Regions from separate parts of the Kosakonia sp. MUSA4 genome, predicted to be linked through region 2. Evidence: predicted binding sites of a transcription regulator. Region 2 holds the regulator's gene; each other region holds the start of a gene.
What was found. Region 2 encodes LexA, which represses DNA repair genes until DNA is damaged. Its sites were predicted from a motif close to TNCTGTATGTACATACAGNA; they were not measured.
Positions count from the first base shown of each region.

Region 1 (3,283 bases), 1.7 Mb from region 2:
GGGTAGCAATATCACGAGTCAGTGCATACTCAACACCACCAGCGAAGACCGGAGAAACACCGGTATCGTGATCTTTGAAGCCCTGGTTGCTCTGACCATCAGCACGCCATACCATACCACCCAGACGGGTATAGATATCCAGATCGTCAGTGATCGGGTAACCCAGTTTAGCAGTCAGTTGAACGCCCTGAGCTTTGAACGCGCCGTTAACGGTGTCGCCTTTGTACGGCATACGGCCCAGCCAGTCATAACCCAGTTCGAAACCAACGTACGGGTTAACCTGGTAGCCACCGAACGCACCAGCACCCAGTTGGCTTTCGTGGGTCGGGCCATCGTTCTGCCATACCGCACCTGTGTCATGATACTGGGACCAACCCAGTTTGCCACCTGCATACCAGGTGTTATCTTTCGGAGCGGCCTGCGCTACGGTAGCGAAACCAGCCAGTGCCACTGCAATCGCGATAGCTGTCTTTTTCATTTTTGCGCCTCGTTATCATCCAAAAATCGCCATGGTTATCTCTCAGAGATGCCACGGTTAAATCCTTCACCGGGGGCGTTGCTCACTAACTATTCAGCAGATATCTTTACCGATATCTTTGGCTTATGCCGAGCACCCCTGGCGATGTAAAGTCTACAACGTAGTTGGAAACTTACAAGTGTGAACTCCGTCAGGCATATGAAAAAAAAGGCTTTGTGTACACAATATTTAACAATTCCGCTGCTATTTTGTCCGATGCTATTAGGCTGAAAAGCGCGCCACACAGGCTTTGTCGCTGTATTTTGCGGATAAAATGCAAAAGCAAGCTTCAGGCAAAAATAATCCCAGGAATACTCTTAAATTTACTCAATGATACAAATTTGAGTGAATTTTTATCCCGGAATGCTGTCTCGCAGCCAGAGGATCATGACGTACTGGACGCATAACGAAGCCGATCGCGTTGCCTTCTTCTGCTGCCATCACCAGTCGGCGGTGTTCATCTTCGGTTAATTCTTCCGCATGCCAGCCAATTACGACGCTATAGTTCCCGGTGCGTAATGCGCGGATCATTGATTCCAGCGTCAGGCAAGGTGAAAGCTGGTTAACCTGCATCACCTTGGTGAGTGGCAGACCAACGGATTGCACCCATTCACGGCTCAGTTTCTGTTGTGGCGTGAGCCATAACTGCCAGCGGGACTGTTGGCCGAGTTGCTGCAACAAGGGTAATAAAAGAAGCTGCGTCATTCCTGGCTGATCTTCGCGATAAACCACTTCGCTAATAAGCCCGGACGCAATGCGGGAGGGTTCAGCATGATTTAACGTAGTGAGTGCGGAATCGAATGTCGTTGAACGCTTAGCATAGCCTGAAGTGTACATAATCAATCCAGCCCTGTGAGTTACTGTATAAACATACAGTAACCCCTGAATGTTCAAAGATCAACCTCAATTTCTGAAACTATCTCGCATTTTTGTTTTGTCTTTACCGCACAACGCAAAATTCGCTTGCTGTCCCGCCCACAGTTGCCTATGTTCCTGCCTAACGAAACAGCTAACATCGTAGTGGCTTTACTGTGTGATTTATAAGGAAAAAATCATGGAAGACCTTTCTTATCAGTGTATACATCAATCATGTGAATATCTCACATCCCTTGGAGAAATTCGTCACCGTGCCCATTTTGGCGGTTATAGCTTGTCGGTGGAGGACACGGTTTTTGCGATGGTGGCCGAAGGAGAGCTTTACCTGCGGGCCTGTGAACAAAGCGCTCAATATGCAATAACGCACCATGCGCCACTTTTAATATTCAACAAACGTGGACGGGAGGTTTCGTTAAATTACTATTTTGTGGATCAGGCTTTATGGAACGATCGCCCTATGCTGCTGGAACTTTCGGCATATTCTCTCGATGCTGCCCGGCGTGAAAAAGTGCAGCGCAGCGCCCGAAAACGTCTGCGCGATCTCCCTAATCTGACGTTTCAGCTCGAAATGCAGCTTCGTGATGCCGGGATTATGGATGTACAGACGCTGCGTCTTCTTGGCGCAAAGGCCAGTTGGCTCAGGCTGCGGAAAGCGAATCGCCACCTGGGTGTGAAAATTCTTCTGGCGCTGGAAGGCGCTATCGCTGGGTTGCACGAAGCGGCGCTCCCGGCGCAGACGCGCCAGGAACTGATGGAGTGGTTCGCTATTGTGATGAAGAAAACGGCCAATCCTCACTGAACCAGTTGGCTTTTCAGACGGCAAACTTCCGGCAATAAGGCGATAAGCAGGCCTATCTGTTGAAGGACCAGCGGCTCTTTGCTATCCGGGCGCGGATCTAAATGTTTAATGCGCTGCGACAGGGAACTTAGCGTTTCCTGTACGCGCGCATGATCAGAAGGAAGGTGATGCAGGGCGTCGTCTACATAACAGACGGCGTCATCAAGCAGATGCAAAATATCGGGATGGGTGAGCTGCTCGCGATGCGCGCCAAGTGCAGAAATATAGCTGGTAAAGGTGTGGTTCAGGCACAGCAAACGGAATGCCACATCGCGGAGCTCAGGTGATGCGCCGGGTTCTGAAGACATATTGGATACGACCGACGCCAGCTCAGCATCACGGTTATAGGCATTGCGCCGGGCAATACGGTACGCCAGTCGGTTGTCGCGTCCCTGATGGTACTGTTCCAGAATCGCGTCGAGGTAACGGCAGTTAGCATCGAGAGCCTGCTCTGTCACGCGTGGCAGGTGGCGAAAACGCCAGTCGGGCCAGATAAAGCTTACCGCCGCCCAGGCAATCACGCAGCCTATCAGCGTGTCGATGATACGGGGAATCGCTACTTCAAAGCCCTCACCGAGCAGATTAAAGCAGAGCAGCACCAGCAGGGTGATAAACATCGTAGCATGCGCGTATTGCACGGTGCGAAAAGCAAAAAACAGTACGCCGGTAATCACGATCAGCACCAGTTGCCCTTCATGGGAAGGAACGAAATAGAGCACCGGTAAACCTATCGCCACACCTACCAGCGTGCCGATGACGCGCAGGGTCAGGCGATGGCGGGTGGCGTTATAGTTGGGTTGGCAGACGAAAAGACTGGTCAGCAGGATCCAGTAACCATGCTGTAAGCCGGTTACCTGAATAAATGCGTAGCCAACACACAGTACCAGCGACATACGTACGGCGTGGCGGAAAAGTGCAGACTCCGGCGTCAGATTATTGCGCAGCCGTAACCAGATATCGCTAAAGCTATTCAGGCTGTCATCGGCTAACTGGTTTTCTGTCTCATTCAGAAACTGGGACTGCGGTTGTTCCGTTTCGATCGTAGCTAATTG
Region 1 covers NZ_CP025697.1:1,764,224-1,767,506, forward strand. The annotation lists gene ompA (porin OmpA) at 1-478, opposite strand, end outside; gene sulA (SOS-induced cell division inhibitor SulA) at 845-1,354, opposite strand; gene C0557_RS08290 (TfoX/Sxy family DNA transformation protein) at 1,572-2,192, shown strand; gene yccS (YccS family putative transporter) at 2,186-3,283, opposite strand, start outside.
Region 1: sulA (SOS-induced cell division inhibitor SulA) is a predicted target of LexA. The motif match lies at 1,376-1,395, and genes of this name have one in related genera.

Region 2 (3,283 bases):
AGGGGTTCCAGGGGATCGGGCAGTTCGTGCGCCAGACACTGAGCGCGTAATGTCATCAAATCTGCCTTAGAGTTATAAGGCAGCACGTACATAATAGGACGTGAAGTATCGAGACCCAGTTCCTGTGCAGGTTCTGCAGGTATCGATTTACTCTTTACCAGTACACTTAATGGTAAATTCAGTAATTTGTAGTAAATTCGTGGCCAACCGGACATAAAAGATGAAAAGCCTCTGGTTAATAATAGTGCCATTGCGCCGCAAGAATATCAGAAAGCGCACGTAATTTCTGTTGTACCTCAGTACGCTGATGTAGACATTGACGTTTATTACATAAAAAGGTTCTTTTCATGGCCAATAATACCACCGGAATTACCCGAATCATTAAAGCAGCAGGTTACTCATGGAAGGGCGTTCGCGCTGCATGGATCAATGAAGCCGCTTTCCGCCAGGAGCTGGTAGCCGTTGTTTTCGCTATCATTATTGCTTGCTGGCTGGACATTGACACGGTCACTCGGGTGCTGCTGATTAGCTCGGTGTCGCTAGTAATGATTGTTGAAATCCTAAATAGTGCAATTGAAGCTGTCGTAGACCGAATTGGTTCTGAATTTCACGAACTTTCCGGTCGGGCGAAGGATATGGGATCGGCGGCAGTGCTGATGTCGATCCTGCTGGCGCTGTTTACCTGGATCTCGCTTCTCTGGTCGCATTTTCGATAACGCTTCCAGAAATCGATAACACCCTGGTTTTTTGCTTAAATTTGGTTCCAAAATCGCCTTTGACTGTATATACTCACAGCATAACTGTATATACACCCAGGGGGCGGGATGAAAGCATTAACGGCCAGGCAGCAAGAGGTGTTCGATCTCATCCGCGATCGGATCACTCAAACCGGTATGCCACCAACGCGTGCGGAAATCGCACAGCAATTGGGGTTCCGTTCCCCAAATGCGGCTGAAGAACACCTGAAAGCGCTTGCACGTAAAGGGGTTATCGAAATCGTCTCCGGCGCATCGCGTGGTCTGCGTCTGCTGCTGGAAGAAGAAGAGGATATCGGTTTACCGCTGATTGGTCGCGTTGCTGCGGGTGAACCGCTGCTGGCGCAACAGCATATCGAGGGTCACTACCAGGTCGATCCCGATCTCTTCAAACCTCATGCGGATTTCCTGCTGCGCGTTAGCGGTATGTCGATGAAAGACATCGGTATTATGGACGGCGACCTGCTCGCAGTGCATAAAACGCAGGACGTGCGTAACGGCCAGGTGGTCGTCGCACGTATTGATGATGAAGTTACCGTGAAACGTCTGAAAAAACAGGGTAACACCGTCGAATTGCTGCCGGAAAACAGCGAGTTTTCCCCGATCGTCGTCGATCTGCGCGATCAAAACTTCACCATTGAAGGGCTGGCGGTTGGCGTCATCCGTAATGGTACCTGGCTCTAACGCCTGTTCTTTTCGCAGCGACACAAAACACCGTGGCGCTGCGTAATACGATTTTCCCCGTTGATTCGACATTGCCATGCCGTTGCTGAACGCATCTGACAGAGCACTGTGGCGGCTTGCGCTGCCCATGATCTTCTCCAATATCACTGTTCCGTTACTGGGGCTGGTGGATACCGCCGTGGTCGGGCACCTGGATAGTCCTGTTTACCTCGGCGGCGTGGCGATCGGCGCAACGGCAACCAGCTTTTTGTTTATGCTGCTGCTGTTTTTGCGGATGAGCACCACCGGTCTTACGGCACAGGCGTTTGGTGCGAAAAACGCACCTGCGCTGGCGCGCGCGCTGGTACAGCCGCTGCTATTGGCGCTGTCGGCAGGTGTGTTAATTATGCTGCTGCGTACGCCGCTCATCGATCTGGCGCTGCACATTACCGGCGGGAGCGAAGCCGTGCTGGAGCAGGCGCGGCGCTTTCTCGATATTCGCTGGCTGAGTGCGCCAGCGTCGTTGGGAAATCTGGTGTTGCTCGGCTGGTTACTGGGTGTGCAGTATGCCCGTGCGCCGGTGATCCTGCTGGTAGTGGGGAATCTCCTCAACATTGTGCTCGACCTGTGGCTGGTGATGGGCCTGCACATGAATGTGCAGGGCGCTGCGCTCGCCACCGTTGTGGCTGAGTATGCGACTTTCGCCATCGGCCTGCTGATGGTGCACCGCGTGTTGGTAATGCGCGGTATCACCCTGCCAGCGCTGAAAAATGCCTGGCGCGGCGGTATGCGGCGCTTATTAGCGCTTAACCGCGATATCATGCTGCGCTCACTGCTTTTGCAGCTCTGCTTTGGCTCAATCACCGTGCTGGGCGCCCGTCTTGGCGGTGAGACGGTTGCCGCTAACGCGGTGCTGATGATGTTTCTCACCTTTACCGCGTACGCGCTGGATGGTTTTGCCTATGCGGTCGAAGCGCACTCCGGGCAGGCCTATGGCGCGCGCGATGGCAGCCAGTTGATGGACGTCTGGCGAGCGGCATGCCGCCAGGCCGGGCTGGTGGCGCTGTTCTTTGCGGCGATTTATGCGCTGGCAGGTGATGACATTATTGCCTTGCTGACTTCGCTTCCTGCCCTGCAGACGCTCGCCGGGCATTACCTGTTCTGGCAGGTGATTCTGCCGCTGGTGGGCGTGTGGTGCTACTTGCTGGATGGCATGTTTGTCGGTGCCACGCGCGCAGCGGAGATGCGTAACAGTATGGCGATTGCCGCCGCCGGGTTCGCTGTTACGCTGCTGACGGTTCCGGTGCTGGGCAATCACGGTTTATGGCTGTCGCTGACCGTCTTTCTCGCCCTGCGCGGGCTTACGCTTGCCTGGCTGTGGCGTCGCCACTGGCGTAACGGCAGCTGGTTTTCCGATGTGAATCCTTCCTGATATTGCCAGTTTTTTTGCCTGTTTCCTCGCCTCGCTTATGCTGTTTTTAACCATCGTGACGGTTAAAGATTCCGAATAAAAATCGATTGCCGGAATCCTTAACTACAATAATCAGTACGTTCAGCAGAACGATTATCTATTTAACCGAACGATAAGGAGTCAACGATGAATAAAGACGAAGTCGGCGGTAACTGGAAACAGTTCAAAGGCACTGTTAAAGAAAAATGGGGCAAACTGACCGATGATGATATGACCATCATCGAAGGTAAACGTGACCAGCTGGTGGGTAAAATCCAGGAACGTTACGGTTATGCCAAAGATCAGGCGGAGAAAGAAGTTACAGATTGGGAAACGCGTAATGACTACCGCTGGTAGCCTGCACATCCCCTCAATGTGCTAACCCTCTACAGGCTACCCTGCCCGAAGGTACAAG
Region 2 covers NZ_CP025697.1:40,195-43,477, forward strand. The annotation lists gene plsB (glycerol-3-phosphate 1-O-acyltransferase PlsB) at 1-215, opposite strand, end outside; gene C0557_RS00175 (diacylglycerol kinase) at 348-716, shown strand; gene lexA (transcriptional repressor LexA) at 825-1,439, shown strand; gene dinF (MATE family efflux transporter DinF) at 1,516-2,850, shown strand; gene C0557_RS00190 (CsbD family protein) at 3,016-3,225, shown strand.

Region 3 (3,283 bases), 1.4 Mb from region 2:
CCGTCTTTTGTTGCCATTACGTAATCGCTGCTGCATCCGGAAACCGCAAAAGCTAAACCTACTGCAGAAATAATCACCGCCCATTTTTTCATCGCTCAGACCCTCTCATTGCATGCGTCACACACAGTCTAGTAATAACCCGCTGTTTCGCGTTGGAAAAGGGAGATTTTCTGAAAATAGCGGTTAGAGCAGGTAAAGAAATGAAAAGTGCTTCCCCGGCCGGGGAAGCGCTTTGCTTACAGCGGATTTTTCTTGTTACGCAACAGGTTAAGCCACTCGACGGCGATAGAGAAGAACATCGCGAAGTAGATGTAACCTTTCGGCACATGAATCGAAACACTTTCGAGGATCAGCGTAAAGCCGACCAGAATCAAAAACGACAGCGCCAGCATTTTGACCGACGGATGGCGATCGACAAATTCGCCAATCGGACGTGCGGCAAACATCATCACGCCAACAGCGATCACGACGGCGGCCATCATGATGAACAGATGATCGGAGAGGCCCACTGCGGTAATCACCGAATCGAGACTGAAAATGATATCCAGCAGCATGATCTGCACGATAGCGCCGAGGAAGGAGTGAACGTTAGTTTTCAGCCCTTCTTCTTCACCTTCGATCGACTCGTGGATCTCTTTGCTCGCTTTCCAGATCAGGAACAATCCGCCGAGAAAAAGGATCATGTCACGCGCCGAAACGCTGTGATCAAAAAGGGTGAATAACGGATGCGTCAGCCTTGTTACCCAGGCAATAGAGGCCAGCAGCAACAGCCGCATCACCATTGCCGCGGCCAGCCCAAGCCGACGGGCGTGACTACGTTGTGCGGTAGGTAACTTTGCAACAACCAGAGAGAGGAAAATAATATTATCGATCCCTAATACGATCTCCAGCAGCGTCAGCGTACCGAGCGCAAGCCAGGCGTTAGGATCGGTGATCCATGCAAATAACATCAATAAAAGTCCTACAAAAAAAGAAGCGCTAATTATAAGCGTCGGTGAGGCTGTGGCAAAAAATTAATATCCGGAGAGTAAAAAGTGGCGAGCCAGCAGCGCGCTGGTGAAGTTCTTTTTCAGGTAGAAACCGCGTGGCAGTGTGAGGATAGGCTCCCCGTGTTCGCCAATCGCTTCCGTCAGCGCTTTGCTGTTGGCGGCCTTGGGACGTAATTGCAGTACTTCGCCGTGACGGGCGGTAATACGCGTGACCTGGCCCAACACAATCAGATCCATCAACTCTTCCCAGTCCTGGCGTAACTGCTGCTCTTCTTCCTCATTGGGGCTCCAGAGCAGCGGCGATCCGACCCGGCGATCGGCTACCGGGATCTCGCGCGAACCCTCAATCGGGATCCATAACACGCGTTTCAGCTTGTGCCGGACATGGCTGGTTTCCCACACCACGCCGCTATTCCCGGTGAGTGGCGCGACACAGACAAAGGTGGTTTCCAGCGGGCGGCCCTGGTTATCCACCGGAATGGTTTTTAACTCGACGCCCAGCGCGGCGAAGTCCTGCTCGGGTTTGCTTCCGGCGCTGGCACCCAGCCATAGCTCAAGCAACACTCCAATCCAGCCTTTATCCCGTTTCAGATCGCGCGGCACCGGCAACCCCGCTAACGCCGCCAGTTCGCCAAGCGAATAGCCTGCCAGACGCTGTGCCTGAGCCAGTAACTGCGCTTCGGATTCTGGTGGCGAAGTGAAGGGAGATAACGCGAGCATGTCACTAACCTTTTGATTAAAAAACAGACAGTAGTTTTCCACTGTAGTCTGCCAGTTTACCGTTTTCAGTGGAATATAGGCAACGCAATGATTTAAAAGATAATTTATTTATGTCTGCAATGTGTTGCGCAACAGCCCGTCAGGTTTTCCAAATCTGGTCACTGGCAATGAACAGGATCTTACACCATGTTATCCACAGAAAAATGGGATAACTGGTGAAAACTCTTACTACTGTTTCCATTTACAGCCTTGACGTGCGATGAAAATCGAATTTCTGCACAAAATACGTCTAACTTATTGGCATAATCTGTGGATAAAAACGACTCTGTTCGATCTTTCATCAGCGTCAGGATCCTGAGAGTGATGATCGTCACATTATGCTGCAAAAATCCGGTGATAAGTCACTTAACTAAATGAATCACTGGGTTTTATTTTTGTACCCGATAAATGGGTTATTCAGACTGTTCTGGGTTTTCCCTGGGTAATTCCATACTTTTTCACAACTCTATCCACAGAAAAGGTGAATAAAACCCATCTGAGGCAGGGGATGGTGTTTATAACTCTTATGCAAACTGTGAGTTATTCAATCGTTATCCGTTCGTATCCCTGTCATAGAGTGGTTTACCGTTTTCCGGGAGTGTGAAACAATCTCGTCATTCAGGTTTATTTTGAGGTAGTCCGGTGATTGATGACGATGGCTACCGCCCAAATGTGGGAATCGTAATCTGCAATCGACAGGGCCAGGTGATGTGGGCCAGACGTTTCGGGCAGCACTCATGGCAATTTCCCCAGGGGGGAATCAACCCAGGCGAGACCCCGGAACAGGCGATGTACCGGGAGCTGTTCGAGGAAGTGGGCTTAAGTCGTAAAGATGTTCGTATCCTTGCTTCTACCCGTAACTGGTTGCGTTACAAGTTACCGAAACGTTTGGTGCGTTGGGACACAAAGCCGGTTTGTATCGGCCAGAAACAAAAATGGTTTCTTTTGCAGTTGATTGGTAATGATGCAGAAATCAATATGCAAACCAGTAGCACCCCTGAGTTTGATGGCTGGCGTTGGGTAAGCTACTGGTATCCTGTTCGTCAGGTAGTCTCGTTTAAACGCGACGTCTACCGGCGGGTGATGAAAGAGTTTGCAAGTGCGGTGTTAGCGCTTCAGGAAACGCCTCCTAAGCTACAGAACGCACCTGCCTGGCGACGTAAACGAGGTTAAGCCACCCACATTATGCTCACCCGACTGCGAGAAATAGTTGAGAAAGTTGCCAGCGCGCCGCGTCTTAACGAAGCGCTGGAGATACTGGTTACCGACGTGTGTCTGGCGATGGAAACCGAAGTATGCTCGGTCTATCTTGCAGATCACGACAGGCGCTGTTTTTATCTGATGGCGACGCGCGGCTTAAAAAAGCCGCGTGGCCGCACTGTCACGCTCGCATTCGATCAGGGGATCGTAGGCCTGGTTGGCCGACTGGCGGAACCTATCAACCTTGCCGATGCGCAGAAACATCCCAGCTTTAAATATATTCCTGCGGTAAAAGAGGAGCGTTTTCGCGCGTTTCTCGGCGTACCGATTATCCA
Region 3 covers NZ_CP025697.1:4,369,111-4,372,393, reverse strand. The annotation lists gene ygdR (lipoprotein YgdR) at 1-92, opposite strand, end outside; gene C0557_RS20625 (TerC family protein) at 237-950, opposite strand; gene mutH (DNA mismatch repair endonuclease MutH) at 1,014-1,709, opposite strand; gene rppH (RNA pyrophosphohydrolase) at 2,391-2,921, shown strand; gene ptsP (phosphoenolpyruvate--protein phosphotransferase) at 2,934-3,283, shown strand, end outside.
Region 3: mutH (DNA mismatch repair endonuclease MutH) is a predicted target of LexA. The motif match lies at 1,939-1,958, and genes of this name have one in related genera.